DNA from 2 places in the Halobacillus sp. HZG1 genome. Region 2 is predicted to be linked to the other one. Evidence: predicted binding sites of a transcription regulator. Region 2 holds the regulator's gene; the other holds the start of a gene.
The links. Region 2 encodes Rex, which represses fermentation and respiration genes when NADH is low (regulators of the CRP and FNR family bind a similar motif). Its sites were predicted from a motif close to TTGTGAAATATTTCACAA; they were not measured.
Positions count from the first base shown of each region.

Region 1: VKA52_RS17735 (DUF1641 domain-containing protein) is a predicted target of Rex. The motif match lies at 3,253-3,270, and genes of this name have one in related genera.

Region 1 is NZ_JAYLVQ010000082.1:106,953-111,634, forward strand. Features, by position in the region: gene VKA52_RS17720 (TspO/MBR family protein) at 1-710, shown strand, start outside; gene VKA52_RS17725 (cytochrome P450 family protein) at 734-1,930, opposite strand; gene VKA52_RS17730 (aldo/keto reductase) at 2,127-3,044, shown strand; gene VKA52_RS17735 (DUF1641 domain-containing protein) at 3,407-3,838, shown strand; gene VKA52_RS17740 (NAD(P)/FAD-dependent oxidoreductase) at 3,856-4,682, shown strand, end outside.
Region 2 is NZ_JAYLVQ010000064.1:4,646-9,327, reverse strand. Features, by position in the region: gene VKA52_RS12205 (SDR family oxidoreductase) at 1-766, shown strand, start outside; gene VKA52_RS12200 (GNAT family N-acetyltransferase) at 804-1,358, opposite strand; gene VKA52_RS12195 (redox-sensing transcriptional repressor Rex) at 1,419-2,078, opposite strand; gene moaC (cyclic pyranopterin monophosphate synthase MoaC) at 2,094-2,576, opposite strand; gene VKA52_RS12185 (ABC-F family ATP-binding cassette domain-containing protein) at 2,737-4,671, shown strand.

The sequences.
Region 1 (4,682 bases), on a different contig from region 2:
TACTGGCATTCATTCTTGTAGTCACTGTGAACGTGCTTGCCAATGCTTTACCTCTGAACGGCCAGACGACAGGTGAAATATCCAATCGTCTGAACGTGTTATTCACTCCTGCTGGTTATGTTTTCAGTATATGGGGACTTATTTACATTTTACTAGGAATCTGGGTGATTCGACAGTTTCCGAAGAGTAGACGCGACCTGCCTATCTATCAAGAGACAAGCGGCCTTTTCGTCTTAAGCAGCTTGCTGAATGCTCTCTGGATCTTTATGTGGCATTATGAGTTTTTCGGAATCTCGGTAGTGGTCATGATTGCCTTGCTGTTAACATTGATCCGCTTGTATCAAACCTTACAGAAAAATGATGCTTCTTTTTTCGACCGGCTTCCGTTCTCCGTTTACCTTGGCTGGATCAGTGTCGCGACCATCGCGAATATCAGCTATTACTTAACCTATGTCGGCTGGGATGGATTCGGCATTTCGGCTTCTGTATGGACGGTCCTGCTGATGATTGTAGGCACACTGCTTGCGGTTTTCTTTATGAAAAGCCAGGATGACTGGGTGTACCCGCTCGTTTTTGTCTGGGCGTTTATCGGCATCGGGGTTAAAAATCAGGGGAATGACGTTCCTCTTGTTGTGAACTCTGCTTTTATTCTTGCAGGCCTTCTCTTTGTGATCACCCTTATCTATGCATTTAGAAGAAAAACCACTTGATGCGTTCATCAAGTGGCTTTTTTTTATATAGAAACGGGGAGGGAGTCTAGTCCTCTTAATAGGAAAACAGACCGCCATTCAGGCTGAGTTCCATTGCGTTTCAGATCAATATCAGGGAAAGTGGTTAGTAATTTTTCCAGCGCAATTTTCCCTTCGAGTCGGGCGAGAGGGGCACCGAGACAAAAGTGGATGCCGAATCCGAATGCCACATGCGCATTTCTTTCTCTCGTCACATCAAAGTGAGAAGCATGTTCAAATTTTTCTTCATCACGGTTAGCCGAACTGATCGATGCGATAACGAAATCCCCACGTCTGATAGGCTGTCCGTGGAAATCAATGTCATCATCTGCCCATCTGGCCGTTGAGAAATCGACAGGGCTGTAATAACGAAGCCCTTCTTCAATGGCCCCAGGTATGAGAGATGGGTCAGCTTTTACTTTTTCAAGCTGGTCAGAATGCTCAAATAGGGCAAACATCGTGTTCCCGATCAAATTGACGGTTGTTTCATGACCGGCGATGATTAAAAGGACAATCATAGAGTAGAGTTCATTTCTTGTCAGCTGCTCCCCGTCTTCTTCCGTTTGGATGAGGTGGGAAACGAGATCATCCTGAGGCTCTGCTTTACGTTGTTCAAAAAGCTCGGTCAGGTATGTAGTGAACGCTTCTACATCCACCATGAAGTCAGGGTCCATTTCGTTGGAGGCAGAGACAATCGTGTTGGACCACTGTCTGAATTTATCCCTGTCCTCTGCGGGAACACCGAGCATCTCACTGATGACGATAATGGGCAGAGGAAAAGCATAATCATCAATTAAATCCACCGTGGTATCTTTTTGTTTCATCTGGTTCAACAGATCATCTGCAATTTCACGGATCCTTGGTTCCAATTGTTTAATGGTCTTAGGGTTGAAGTAAGGTTGGACAAGTTTACGAAGGCGTGTATGGTCGGGCGGATCCACGTCGAGCATCATGTTTTGGAAGATGTTGAAGTCATTTTCGCCCGTGTCTTGGGTGGAAGATGAGAATAACTTGCTTTGGTCTTTAATGAAACTAGGTGATTTCAACAGCTCTTTCACGTGATCGTACTTTGTAATCATCCAGGAGTGATTCGTGCCATCATTGTTCATTGGAAAAATCGGTTGACTCTCTCGAAGCTCTTCGTAAAACGAATAGGCGCCTTTTTTGAAGTTCGATTGGTTCAGTGTTTCCATGTTCCCCATACAAAGTTCCTCCTCTGAAATGATCGATCTTATTTAAAGTATATAAGGGAATGAGGATTATTGGAAATAAAAGGAGTACCAGGTCATCCAGAATCTGGATGACCTGGTACTCCTTTTACTGGTAAGCGTTATTTCTTAAGGTTTTGAGGGAAAGTGATAAGATAAAGATAGGTTTGGAATGAAAGGTGGAAGCATTGTGAAGAAAATTCAATTAGGAAAAAGTGATTTACAAGTCGGGGAGATTGCGCTCGGCTGTATGAGAATGAGTGAACTGAGCACGAAGGATGCGTCGGAAGTGATTACAAATGCGGTCGAAAATGGGGTCGACTTATTTGATCACGCGGACATCTATGGAAAAGGCGAATCGGAATTCGTATTTGCTGACGCCCTCAAAACGACGGATGTGTCACGTGAGGACATCATGCTTCAATCGAAGTGTGGCATTCGCAATGGTTTCTTCGATTTTTCTAAAGAACACATTCTGGAGTCTGTAGACGGGAGTCTGAAGCGGTTGAATACAGATTACCTGGATAGTTTTCTACTCCACCGTCCGGACGCTTTGATGGAGCCGGAAGAAGTAGCTGAAGCGTTTGCCACACTGAAAGAAAGTGGGAAGGTACGTTACTTTGGCGTCAGTAACCAAAACCCGATGCAGATGGAACTGCTGAAGAAATATGTGGGCGACAGCTTGATCGTCAACCAGCTGCAACTCAGCATCGTCCATACACCGATGATTGATGCTGGATTCAATGTGAACATGCAGAACGACCCGGCCATCGTCAGGGACAGCAATGTTTTGGAATACTGCCGCCTGAATGATATAACGGTTCAAGCCTGGTCGCCATTCCAGCACGGAATGATTGAAGGTCCTTTTGTAGGGAATGACGCTTTTCCGGAAGTGAATGCCAAGCTGCAGGAACTTGCTGGGAAGTATGACGTGACGGATTCTGCCATCGCCATTGCCTGGATTCTGCGTCACCCTGCTAACATTCAACCTGTCGTGGGGTCCATGAACACCCAGCGAATGCAGGACATTGCCAAAGCTTCTCATATTGTATTGTCCAGAGAAGAATGGTACGAGCTTTACCGCGCTGCCGGTAACGATCTACCGTAACATTGTTGGAGGAGGCTAATCGGGTCCATGGTTAGCCTCTTTCTTGTATGGAGAACCTTTCCTCATTTAAAAAAGGTATATGACAGTATGAGAAAATATCTTTAGCGAATGATAATAAGAGTGATAAATCCGTCTTTTTGATTGAAAATGCTGTAAAAAAACAGCGATTTTGAAAAAAATTATAGATGTAACCGTTTATTTTGTCAGAATGTGTTGTGCTTCACAAGATTATATTTTACTCTAGTAACGTTAGCTATAAAATGGCACTCTTACTGTTTTATAACAGGTAGAGCTTTCGTTGCTTGTACTAGTTATTTACTTATAAAAAAATGAGCCCCGGGCTCAAAAAAGGAGAAGTGGATATGGCAGATTCATTCACAACAGAAAAAGACGGGCAGACAAACGTTGCTCGTGACGAGCGTGAACTGCTCGACCAACTACTGGAACCTGAAGTACAGGAATCTTTGACTGTTCTTGTGAAAGAGCTTCCGAAGCTTACCGAATTGGTGAAGATTCTTTCAAGCTCCTACGACACCGTTCAATCGATTGCGACGGATGAAGTTCTGAAAAAAGACACGGTTGAGTTCATGTCAGAAGTGGCTGAGCCTCTCAAACATACCGTGAAAGAAGTAGCGCAGAACGCAATCGAAGCGAAAGATCATGCGGAAAGCAGCTCAGAAGTCATCGGACTATTCGGCTTGATGAAGATGTTGAAAGACCCTCAGGCTCAGAAAATGTTCCGTTTCGTCAACGCATACTTAAAAGTATCTGCTGAACGCAATCACAAAGAGTAGGAAATGGAGGAATCAACATGTCAAAAGAAATCGTCATTTTAGGCGGCGGTTACGGCGGGCTTCTTGCTGCGTTGTCTGTGCGCCAATACATGGACGCTTCCGAAGCGAACGTCACAATCATTAACAAAACTCCGACACACCAAATCATTACAGAATTGCACCGTTTAGCAGCAGGAAACATTTCTGAGCAGGCGGCAGCACTTCCTCTTGAAAAGTTGTTGAAAGGAAAAGACATCAACCTTAAGGTTGCAACGGTCGAGTCCTTTTCTGTCAACGACAAAAAGATTTCACTGGAAGATGGTTCTGAATTGTTCTATGATGCTTTGGTCGTGGCACTGGGTAGTGTAACCAACTACTTCGGCATCCCAGGATTACAGGAACACAGCATGGTTCTTAAATCTGCGGAAGATGCAAACAAAATCCGTGAACATGTGGAAGCTCGTATCCGTGATTATGCAGCGTCCAATAACGAAGCTGATGCACACATCGTCATTGGAGGCGGTGGCTTGACTGGTGTCGAGCTTGTCGGTGAGTTGGCTGATGAAACACCAGCAATGGCTAAAAAATATGGCGTTAACCCTGATGAAATCAAGCTTACCCTTGTAGAAGCGATGCCGAAAATTTTGCCAATGCTTCCTGATCACTTGATTGAAAGAGCAACGAAGAGTCTTGAAAAGCGCGGCGTAGAATTCCTGACAGAACTTCCTGTCACGAATGTAGAAGGAAACGTCATCGAGTTGAAAGACGGCCGTAAGCTGACAGCGAACACGTTTGTTTGGACAGGCGGAGTTGCAGGAAATCCACTTGTCGGTGAATCCGGTATTGAAGTGAATCGCGGGCGTGC
Region 2 (4,682 bases):
AGCGGCAACCGTTAAACGATTTGCCAGTGAAGGTGCAACGGTCGTTTGCGGGGATATTAACGTAGAAGAAGTACAAAAAACCGTGGATGAAGTAAAGAACGAAGGTGGAAAAGCAGAAGCTGTCGAGCTTGATGTTTCTGATGTGGATAGTGTCCAGCAGTTCGCCAATTACGTAAAAGAGCATTACGGGAAAGTTGACATCCTGTTCAACAATGCGGGCGTCGATCAGGAAGGCGGAAAGGTCCACGAATATCCTGTGGAACTCTTTGATAAAATCATTGCCGTCGATTTGAGAGGTACGTTCTTGACGAGCAAATACATTCTCCCCCTCATGCTTGAAAATGGAGGCTCTGTCATCAATACATCATCCATGTCCGGCCAGGCCGCAGATCTCGACCGCTCCGGATACAATGCAGCTAAGGGCGGCATCACCAACTTTACAAGAGCGATGGCGATCGACTATGCGCGGGAAGGCATCCGTGTCAACTCGATTTCTCCGGGTACCATCGAAACGCCGCTCGTTCAGGAACTTGCAGGGTCCAAGCAGGAAGAAGAAGGCCGGGAGTTCCGTGAAGCGAATAAATGGGTTACTCCGATGGGACGCCTGGGACGTCCGGAAGAAATGGCGAACATCGCCCTGTTCCTTGCTTCTGATGAGAGTTCGTATGTGACAGGTGAAGACATCACCGCTGACGGCGGCATCATGGCCTACACGTGGCCGGGTAAGATGCTCATGGACAAAAGCTGGAAAGAAAATACCGAATAACATAAAAAGAAGCTCAGCGTCAGGCTGAGCTTCTTTTTTATTCTGCATTTTTATAATAAATCAAGTTGTCCGTCCATTCCCCAAACTCATGGATGAACCCTTTCCGGGTGCATTCATACTCAAGGCCGATACTCTCTGCCATCTTGATGGAAGGCGCATTATCCAAATTGATATGGGCCTCGACCCTGTGGTAATTCAATTGATCAAAAGCAATCCTTAACGCTTCAGCAACCGCTTCCTTGCCATAACCCTTCTCCCAATGCTGATTATGCAGCGCATACCCGATTCTTCCCCACTGGAAATCATATCTTACTAAGGTAGAAAAATCGATCATCCCCACATGGGTACGGTCTTCCTTCAGAAAAACACCGAAGACATAGGCGGTATCGTTCATCGCCAACTGCTGATGTTTCTCCACGAGCTCATCAAACCACTCTTTCGTACAAACACTCATATCAAGACGGCCTTCATCATGGCGGCGCCTGGAAGGAAAACGTTCCTCATATCCTTGGAGCCAGCTTTCATAATCGCCTTTCTCAAGCGGTCTAATGACCAATCTTTCTGTTTCTGAACCAAACGATAATGTTTCCAAACCCTTTCCTCCTAAAAAAAGAGTGAGAAACCAAAATGATTTCACACTCGTATGTCCTTCTTATTGGTCTTCCTCTACTTCCCCTTCGTTCAGTGGATAATGCTTCAGGAAATAAACGAGAGCCTGCAGCTCGATGGCAAGGTCGATATGATGGACTCTGACATTCGATGGCACGCTGATTCTCGCCGGTGTAAAGTTGAGGATTCCGGAGATCCCCGCATTCACCAATCTGTCGGCAATCCCTTGCGCAGCAGATGAGGGAACCGTAAGAATGGCAACAGAAATGTCGCCGAGTTTTTCTTCTAAGTCGTCGATGTGCTCGACCCCGACTCCACCTACTTCAGAACCAACACGCTCGTCGTTCGCATCGAAGGCGATTTCGATTTTCGTATTGTTGTTTTTCGTGAAGTTGTAGTTCAAAAATGCCGTTCCCAGATTTCCGACACCAATTAACGCGACACGTGTCGTTTCATCCTGGTCGAGCGTTTTCCTGAAAAAGGAGAGCAAATACTCGACGTTGTAGCCGTATCCTTTTTTCCCGAGTGCTCCGAAATAGGAAAAATCGCGGCGGATCGTCGCTGAATCGACTTTCACCGCATCGCTCAGTTCCTTCGAAGACACACGCAGTTTGCCCTGGGTATGAAGGTTATTCAAAAAGCGATAATAGAGCGGCAGCCGCTTCGCTGTCGCCTGTGGAATCTTCGTTTGTTCGATATCCATTAGCACCGGACTCCTTTACCTGTTTCTCGTGTAGTCGCCGTTCTTCCCGCCTGTCTTTTCTTTCAAGTAGGTCGGGCCGATGACCATTCCTTTATCTAACGCTTTGCACATATCGTAAACCGTGAGAGCTGTGGCGGAGGCGGCCGTTAGCGCTTCCATTTCCACCCCTGTGCTTCCCTTCGTTTTGACGGAAACCTCGATGTGTAAGGTCGGCTGATCTTCAGTATCCCAATCAAAGGACACATCGATGCCTTTTAAAGATAACGGATGGCACATGGGAATCCAGTCGGACGTGTTTTTAGCTGCCATGATGCCCGCGACCTGGGCCACGGAGAGCACGTCCCCTTTTCCGATCTCATGGTTGGTGATTTTATGATAAATCTCTTCGTTCACTTGTACACTTGTTGCTGCGACGGCCGTCCGTACAGAATCTTTTTTGTCTGAAATATCTACCATACGGGCGCGACCCTGGTCATTAAAATGACTGAACTCCGCCATTTTCTTCTACCCCTTTTTGTAAACAGTACTGATTGAAACACTACTCTTATTCTACCAAAAAATCAAACGGAAGTCGTTAAAGATTTCACATACTTCAGGAGCATTGTGTTGCTAGGGGATGCGCCTATGAGATACACTGATTTTATTGAGGTGAAACGACATGATTCTCATGCAATTGAACCAATTGACGAAGCGTTTCGGCGCCGAGTTGATTTTATCGAATATCAAATTGGAAGTACAGATGAACGACCGGATCGCCATCGTCGGTCGGAACGGAGCAGGAAAATCGACCTTGCTCAAAATGATGGCTGGTGAAATGAGCCACGATGAGGGCAATATTTTCAAACCGAAAGAAACCACGATGGGCTACCTGGCCCAAAATACAGGGCTGCAGTCAGAGGAGACCATTTGGAACGAGATGGAGAAGGTGTTTGAACACCTGAAGGACCTGGAGAAAGAACTCCGCTCCATGGAAGTGCAGATGGCGGACCCCGACCTGCTCGACGATCAGAAGCGCTACCAGCAGCTGCTGGCGGATTACGACCGGAAACAGGAATATTTCAAGACGGCTGGCGGTTATCAGTATGAAGCAGATATCCGCGGCGTGTTGAACGGGTTGAATTTCAAAAACTTCAACTGGGATACACCGATCAACTCCTTGAGTGGAGGACAGAAAACGCGCCTCGCGCTCGGAAAGCTGCTGCTTACCAGTCCGGATGTCCTCATCCTCGATGAGCCGACGAACCACTTGGACATCGATACACTGAGCTGGCTTGAAGGTTACCTGCAGGGCTATCAAGGAGCCGTCGTCATCGTCTCCCACGACCGCTACTTCCTGGACAAGATCGTCAATACCGTCTACGAAATCGCGTTTCAATCATCCAAGCGGTACCACGGCAACTACAGCGATTATTTGAAAAAGAAAGAAGCGGACTATGAGCAGGAACTCAAACGCTTTGAAAAGCAGCAGGAAGAAATCAAGCGGATGGAAGATTTCATTCAGAAGAACATCGTCCGGGCGACGACAAGTAAACGAGCACAAAGCCGCCGCAAGCAGCTGGAGAAAATGGACAAGCTTGAAAAACCGAAGGACGACAACCAATCGGCGAAGTTCAGTTTCCAGATAGCGAAACGAAGCGGCAATGATGTGTTGAAGCTGCGCAACTATGCGTTCCGTTATGATGATAGCGATGACTACCTTTTTGACAACGTATCCCTTGATTTGAACCGTGGCGATTCTGTGGCGCTTGTCGGTCCAAATGGCGTCGGAAAGACGACGTTATTGAAGACACTCATCGGAGATTTGGAACAGTCGAAAGGTGAAAAGCTGATCGGAACGAACGTGCAAATCGGTTATTACGATCAGGAGCAGACAAAGCTGAATTCAACGAAAACGGTTTTGAACGAGCTCTGGGACGAATATCCGATGAAAAACGAAAAGGATATCCGCACCATCCTCGGCAACTTCCTTTTCTCAGGAGAAGATGTGCTGAAGCCTGTTTCTGCGCTCAGTGGTGGCGAAAAAGCGAGACTGTCCTTAGCCAAACTGATGATGCAGGAAGCGAACTTCTTGATTCTCGATGAGCCGACCAACCACCTCGATCTTGATAGTAAGGAAGTGTTGGAAGCAGCGCTTGTGGATTATCCTGGCACCCTTTTATTCGTTTCCCACGACCGTTACTTTATCAACAAGATTGCGACTCAGGTTGTGGAGATGAATCCTGAAGAGACCCGCCTGTTCCTTGGTGATTATGATTACTATGTTGATAAGAAGCGGGAAGAGTACGAGCTGCAGCAGATCGAAGAAGCGGAACGCCTGCAGAACGAACCGAAGCAGCAGGAAGTGCAGCAGAAGAACAGTTTTGAAGAAGACAAAGCTGCGAAACGGGAAGAGCGGAAGAAAAATCGACGCATCGCTGAAATTGAAGAAGAAATTGAACAGTTGGAAGCGAGACTTGAAGAAAACGAAGAGCTCCTCTGTGATCCGGACATCTTTCAGGACCACGAAAGATCCCTGGAAATCACAGAAGACAACACACAGCTGCAAACCAAACTCGAAGCTCTCATGGAAGAATGGGAAACCCTCCATGACTGATCACTGACAGA